3 regions of the Thiomicrorhabdus xiamenensis genome follow, and region 2 is predicted to be linked to each of the others. Evidence: predicted binding sites of a transcription regulator. Region 2 holds the regulator's gene; each other region holds the start of a gene.
What was found. The regulator PhoB, encoded in region 2, activates phosphate uptake and scavenging genes when phosphate is short. The targets are predictions, from matches to a motif close to GNNTGTCATAAAACTGTCANAT.
Positions count from the first base shown of each region.

Region 1: a site for PhoB is predicted at 814-835, ahead of ppk1 (polyphosphate kinase 1). Genes of this name have one in related genera too.
Region 3: a site for PhoB is predicted at 983-1,004, ahead of HQN79_RS09915 (histidine phosphatase family protein). Genes of this name have one in related genera too.

Region 1 is NZ_CP054020.1:402,061-404,332, reverse strand. Features, by position in the region: gene HQN79_RS01845 (bifunctional diguanylate cyclase/phosphodiesterase) at 1-442, shown strand, start outside; gene yidD (membrane protein insertion efficiency factor YidD) at 499-780, shown strand; gene ppk1 (polyphosphate kinase 1) at 974-2,272, shown strand, end outside.
Region 2 is NZ_CP054020.1:1,958,584-1,960,855, reverse strand. Features, by position in the region: gene pstB (phosphate ABC transporter ATP-binding protein PstB) at 1-140, shown strand, start outside; gene phoU (phosphate signaling complex protein PhoU) at 162-893, shown strand; gene phoB (phosphate regulon transcriptional regulator PhoB) at 924-1,628, shown strand; gene phoR (phosphate regulon sensor histidine kinase PhoR) at 1,634-2,272, shown strand, end outside.
Region 3 is NZ_CP054020.1:2,145,683-2,147,954, reverse strand. Features, by position in the region: gene HQN79_RS09920 (metallophosphoesterase) at 1-206, opposite strand, end outside; gene HQN79_RS09915 (histidine phosphatase family protein) at 239-940, opposite strand; gene nrdB (class Ia ribonucleoside-diphosphate reductase subunit beta) at 1,057-2,190, opposite strand.

The DNA of each region.
Region 1 (2,272 bases), 1.0 Mb from region 2:
TTTGGAAATCGAGCTGACCGAAAGTACCGTAATGACAAACGCCGATACCAACATCAAGCTTTTACGGGAACTCAGAAAACTCGGCTTCGAGCTGGCCGTTGACGATTTCGGCACCGGCTACTCGTCTTTGAGCTACTTGAAGCGCTTCCCTCTGAGCATTCTCAAAATCGATAAAAGTTTTATCGACGGCCTGCCAATGGATGAAGAAGATATCAGCATCAGTGAAGCGATTCTGCATCTGGCGCACAACCTGAACGTCCGGGTTGTCGCGGAAGGCGTGGAGACACTCAAACAACTGAACTTCCTCGAAGAGAGGCAGTGTGAATACATTCAGGGCTTTGTCATCAGCAAACCACTTAAGAGTGACGATTTGGAAGTCTGGCTGACCGAACATGCCGAGAATTTCTATCAGAGCGCAACCTACCGCGCTTTAAGAAACTAAGCCTGACGACTCGGAAAAGGACAGCGGCCATGCAACAAAGAGCGCAAATCTAAACAATGAAATGGAATCCTGTTTATTGGCTGTTTTACGCCATCATCCGCTTTTATCAACTCTTTATCAGCCCGTTGCTCGGACCACGCTGTCGCTTCTATCCAAGCTGCTCCAATTACACCATCGAAGCTCTCAAAACGCATGGTGTCATCAAAGGTTCCTGGCTGGCGATCAAACGCATCAGCCGCTGCCATCCAGGGAACCCCGGTGGAATCGACCCCGTTCCGCCCTGTTCTTGCGATGCGCAGAAAAAATCCAAACAACAGAATCCCGACAAACAGCAATAAAGCTCGCAACCTTTCTCATTTAAAGCGACTGATCTCAGCCATAAATATTTCACAATTTCTTCGACTACAGCGTCATTCAAGTGCGCTAGAATAGAAAATTGTGCCGTATTTACGTAGATGAAACAGTGGAAAAACGGCACCCGACATTAATCACTTTTTAATACTCAAATAAGGGATTTCAGGGACCTACTCTATGAGCGCAAACGATCTACCACCTCTTGCCACCGACTACCCTCGCTATATCAACCGCGAACAAAGCTTATTGGAGTTTAACCGCCGGGTTCTGGCCCAAGCTAAAAACCCGGATATCCCGTTACTGGAACGCCTTAAGTACCTGTGTATTTCCAGCAGTAACATGGACGAGTTCTTCGAAGTCCGTCTTGCCAGTCTGTATGAAGTGGCCAATCAGCCGGGCACCCTGACCCGCCCGGACGGAATGGATCCGAACGAAGCGATCGACATGCTCTCCGACACGGCACACGAGATCGTCGAGCAACAGTACAGTACGCTGAACCATATCCTGATTCCGGAGCTACAGAAGGAAAACATCAATTTCCTACGCCGCAACCACTGGAATGATACCCAGCGGGCATGGATTAAAGAGTACTTTATCCAGTCTTTACAGCCGGTTCTGAGTGCTGTTGGACTTGACCCGTCGCACCCTTTCCCGCGTGTTCTGAACAAGAGTTTGAATTTCATTGTTTCTCTGGAAGGTGCCGACGCCTTCGGACGCTCAAACGGCCTGGCAATCGTTCCGGTCCCGCGTTCATTGCCACGTATTATTAAACTTCCGCCTGAAGCGACAGAAGGTGATAACGACTTTGTCTTCCTCTCTTCGGTACTGCACGCGAATGTGTCGCTGCTTTTCCCGGGAATGACGGTCACCGGCTGCTACCAGTTCCGTGTCACCCGTAACACCAACCTCTTTATCGACGAAGAAGAGGTTGACGATATCATGAGCGCTCTGCGTGGCGAACTCTCTACACGAGACTATGGTGGCGCAATCCGTCTCGAAGTCGCGGACAACTGTCCTCCGCATATGGTGGACTACCTGCTGGACCGTTTCAACCTGACCGAAAAAGCGCTCTATCAGGTCAATGGTCCGGTTAACCTGCACCGCCTGAGCGCTCTGCCGGATAGAGTCAACCGCCCGGATTTGCAGTTCGAACCTTACACCCAGCGACAACTGACCAAGAAAAGCGTTAAAAAGGCCTTCAAACTGTTTACACGCCAGAAGAAAAACGACTCGCTGTTTGCCCGTATCGCGCAGAAAGACATTCTGTTGCACCACCCTTATGAGGCCTTTACGCCGGTTATCGACTTCCTTAAAGAGGCATCCAAGGACCCTGACGTTCTGGCGATTCGCATGACGCTATACCGTACCGGTGAAGATTCGGATATTATCAAAGCGCTGATGAAGGCGGCGCAGAACGGCAAAGAGGTTACTGCTGTCGTCGAACTGCGCGCCCGTTTCGACGAAGATACCAATATC
Region 2 (2,272 bases):
TGCAGCAGGCGGCTCGTGTCTCGGATTACACGGCCTTTATGTATATGGGTGAGCTGATTGAATATACCGATACGGACACTTTGTTCACCAATCCGCAGGTGAAGCGTACCGAAGATTATATTACCGGCCGTTACGGTTAATTTTAGCGGGAGGAGAAAATTATGAATCGTGATGAATTTAACACCCATATTTCAGAACAGATGAACCGCAATATTGAGGCTCTGTTTAATGAAGTTTTGGAAATGGGCGGTCTGGTCGAGCAGCAGCTGGCGGATCTGAACCGTGCATTGGAGAACAATGATATCGAACTGGCGAAAGCCGCCATGTTGCAGGATGAAAATATTAACCGCGGCGAGATGGAGATCGACCGTCTGTGCGCGACGGTTCTGGCTCGACAGCAGCCGACAGCATCTGACTTGCGTCTAATTGTGATGGCGATTCGCATTGCGATGGATCTTGAGCGTATGGGCGACGAAGCGGTCAAAATTGCCAAAATGGCAATGGAGCAGTGTACGCTTGGTGGTGACTGCTCATCTATGCCCGCCTACACTCATCTGCGTCAGCTGATGGCGGCGAGCAGCCAGATGATTAAAACCGCTTTGAATGGTTTCTCCCGTTTGGATACGACCGATGTGATGTCGATCTATCATGAAGAAGAGCGCATGGATGAAGTCCTTCATCAGGCGGTTGAGGCAATTAAGGCGGAATTGCTTGCTTCTGACACTGCCGATAAGGTAGATTTGCAGTTGCGTATGCTGATGGCGGTTCGTGCTGCCGAGCGTATTACAGATCATGCCTTGAACATCGGTGAAAGCGTGGCTTATCTGGTTAAAGGTCAAGATGTGCGTGATCTTGATGAAGAGACTATGGCAAGAATTTTGTCACAGGAATAGAGACGTTATTTTACTGTTTGGAGAAGAGGTTTGAGTCAAAAAACGATTCTCATTGTTGAAGATGAAGCCGCAATCCGCGATATGCTTAAATTTACGCTAAGCTCGTCGGGTTTTTGGGTCGAAGAAGCCGATAATGCTGAGCAGGGCATGCGCCTGGCTTTGGATAAAACACCGGATCTGATCCTTTTGGATTGGATGCTGCCGGGAATTTCCGGAGTGACTATGGCGCAGAAGCTGCGTCAGAATGATCAGACCCGCGATATGCCGATTATCATGCTGACTGCGCGGGGCGAGGAAGAGGCTCAGGTTCAAGGTTTTGATGCCGGGGTCGATGACTATGTCGTTAAACCCTTCTCTCCGCGGGCTTTGGTTGCGAGAGTGAATGCCATTCTTCGCCGCCAGCATGGTGCTGTAGGCGCGAACGACGGGCAGCAGATTATTGCCGGTCGTATGTGTTTGGATATTGAAAGCCACCGTTTCTATGTCGATGGTGAAGAACTTAAGTTGGGGCCGACTGAATTTAAGTTGATTAACTTTTTTATGTCGCATGCGAACCGGGTGTTCTCTCGAACTCAGCTGCTTGATCAGGTCTGGGGGCTGAATGTCGTGGTCGAAGAACGTACTGTCGATGTGCATATTCGTCGTTTGCGCAAGCTTCTGGAACCCGTCGGAGTGGATAATTACATTCAGACTATTCGTGGTTCGGGATATCGTTTTTCAGTTGTTGAGGAATAAGCTGATTGTTAACAAGTGGAATTAAACGCGAGCTGACCTGGGTCATTGGGGCTCTCTGGCTTGCTTTCGGATTTGCCTGGCTGACCGGCTGGTGGTATTCAACCTCAGCCGGTTTTGTCGTTTTGTATATCGGCCGTCATTTATGGAGTGTACGGCGCTTCGAAAAATGGATTCAGGGTACCAGTATTGATGCGCATCCGCCGTTGACCGGTTTGTGGAGCGAAGTCTCCTATCAGGTTTCGAAGAAGCAGCGCGCTCTGGAAAAGCACGCGGATTTGAACTTCTATAAATCCGAGCAGTTTAAGGCGGCTTCGATGCTACTGCCGTCGGCGGTGGTTTCGATTGATCAGAATCACTATATCGAATGGCTTAACGAGCCTGCGACGCGAATGCTTGGCCTGCTTCGTCAGGATGTCGGACGCCGGATAGAGGCGATTATCCGACAACCGGATTTTCTGGAATATCTGAAATCTGGCGATTACCGCCGTGCCATTACTCTGACCCTGGATCAGTCGCGGATTTTTGAAGTCAAGATCATTAATTATTTTGAAAATCACCGTCTGTTGATTGCCACGGATATAACAGAGTTGTATCAGCTGGCGCAGATTCGCCGCGACTTTGTAGCCAATGCTTCGCATGAATTG
Region 3 (2,272 bases), 190 kb from region 2:
TGAGCGTTTTCTGCGCCGGGTGAAAGATAAAGCGTTTCATGAGTCGAACGCTGTTCGATCAGTCCGCTTAATTTCAGGGAGTTGAGCAGAGCGTCGGCATCGGCATGCAGGTCGCAGAAAAAGTAGATATCTTTTCCCGGCGTCTGCCAGCGGTGAGGGGGATTGAATTCGTTGGCAGTCGACCAACTTTCTGTCAGGGCATTCATCAGAAGTCCTCCACTAAAATTTTGCGATCCGTTTAATCAGGGCGTTCTTCTTCCTGACGCACTTTCCATTTTCCGGCGAGCAGGTCGATTTCCAGTTGGTGTCCCTTTAGGCGGCATTCGAAAACCATCGGTTGCGCATAGTGCATTGAGTAACGACCGATCTCCGCTTTTTCCAGCAGACCGAGTTTATAGGCGGCATGACGAAAGGCTGCACCATGGCCGACCATTACGATCAACTGATTATTCGACTCGCTGTTGGCCATGACCTGAAGAGCAGTCTGTTGAATGAACTGGCTGACACGTGTGCCGGCCTGCATAAGGGATTCGGCACCGTCTACCGGCAGGCAGAAGTCGGAATTGCTTTTCCAGTGCGGTGGCAGAGGTGCGAACCGAGGATCCTGGTCAATCACTGCTTCAATCTGTTCAAGCGTCAGATTGGCCAGAGCACCGACGGAACGCTCGTTCAACGCAGAGGTCGTTTCTATCTGACAGGACTGTTTGAGTTGGTGCTTGATTTCGGTGGCAGTCTGCCAGGAGCGCAACAGATTCGAGCTGTAAATGCTTGGGTAAAGTTGCCACTTTTGGTGCTTGATCAGTTTTTGCAGCGCTTTGGCGGCCTTGCGGCTTTGCGCAAACCCTTCTTCAGTCAATCCGTAGGGTTGTAGGGCGCTTGGCGTCTGCGGCTGTTGTTCGTACTGTGCGTGGCGTAAAAAAGCTAAATAACATCGTTTCATTCGGCCAGTTTAGTGAGCACGAATGACGCTTATGTCACAGCTAGGTGAAAAATTTATGACGGGGGGAGAGAGGCGGCAGAAACTCTGCCGCCGACGGAAAATGAGAAGTGTAACCCTTATAGGGAGAAGTCGCTGAAGTCGTTGGTATCGACTTTGGAGTCGACTTGCCCTACAAGGTAGGAGCTGATTTCCGATTCCTGCGGAGCGACCTGTACATTATCGCTGACCAGCCAGTTATTCATCCATGGCAGCGGATTACTGCGGTTTTCGAAAATCGGTTCCAGATTCAGCGCTTTCATGCGCACATTGGTAATGTATTCGACATACTCTTTGAGAATGCTGGCATTCAGACCGATCATCGAGCCGTCCTTGAACAGGTATTCGGCCCACTCTTTTTCCTGTTGCGCTGCAGAGCGGAAAATTTCGATGGCCGCTTCCTTCTGTTCTTTGGCGATGACAGCCATTTCAGGGTCATCTTTGCCATCGGCCATCAGATTAAGGATGTTCTGGGTTCCAGAAAGATGCAAAGCTTCATCGCGGGCAATCAGTTTGATGACTTTGGCGTTACCTTCCATCAGCGATCTTTCGGCAAAGCTGAATGAGCAGGCGAAGGAAACATAGAAACGGATGGCTTCCAGAACATTGACCGAAACCATGGTCAGATAAAGTTGGCTCTTGATCTGTTTGCGGAATTCCGGATTGTCATTCAGGTCAATCTCTTCGGCGTACATTTTGTTGGTCAAGGCGATCAGTTCGTCATAGTGCGAGGTGACAGCCAGTGCGCGCTTGGTGATTTCGTCGTTATCGACAATATCGTCAAATACTTCGGACGGATTGGTGAAGATATTGCGGATAATGTGCGTATAGGAGCGACTGTGAATCGTTTCCGAAAAGGCCCAGGTTTCGATCCAGGTTTCCAGTTCAGGAATGGATACCAGAGGCAGCAACGCGACGTTTGGGCTGCGTCCCTGAACCGAGTCCAGAAGGGTCTGGTATTTAATGTTGCTGACGAAGATATGCTGCTCGTTTTCCGGCAGTTGCGAATACTGGGAACGGTCGGTTGAGATGTCTACTTCTTCAGGGCGCCAAAAGAAGGAAAGTTGCTTTTCGATCAATTTTTCAAAAAACGGATATTTCTGCTGATCGTAACGCGCCACATTCACATTTTGTCCAAAGAACATCGGCTCTTTCATTGCATTATTGTGACCCTGACAAAAAGTTGAGTAGGTGTTTTTATCTTGGCAACTCATATCCGTTTATTCCTTCTAAATCGAAACAGGGGCTTGGCCCCGAAATTTTAAGAGATTGACTATTTTAGTACTGAATGAGATT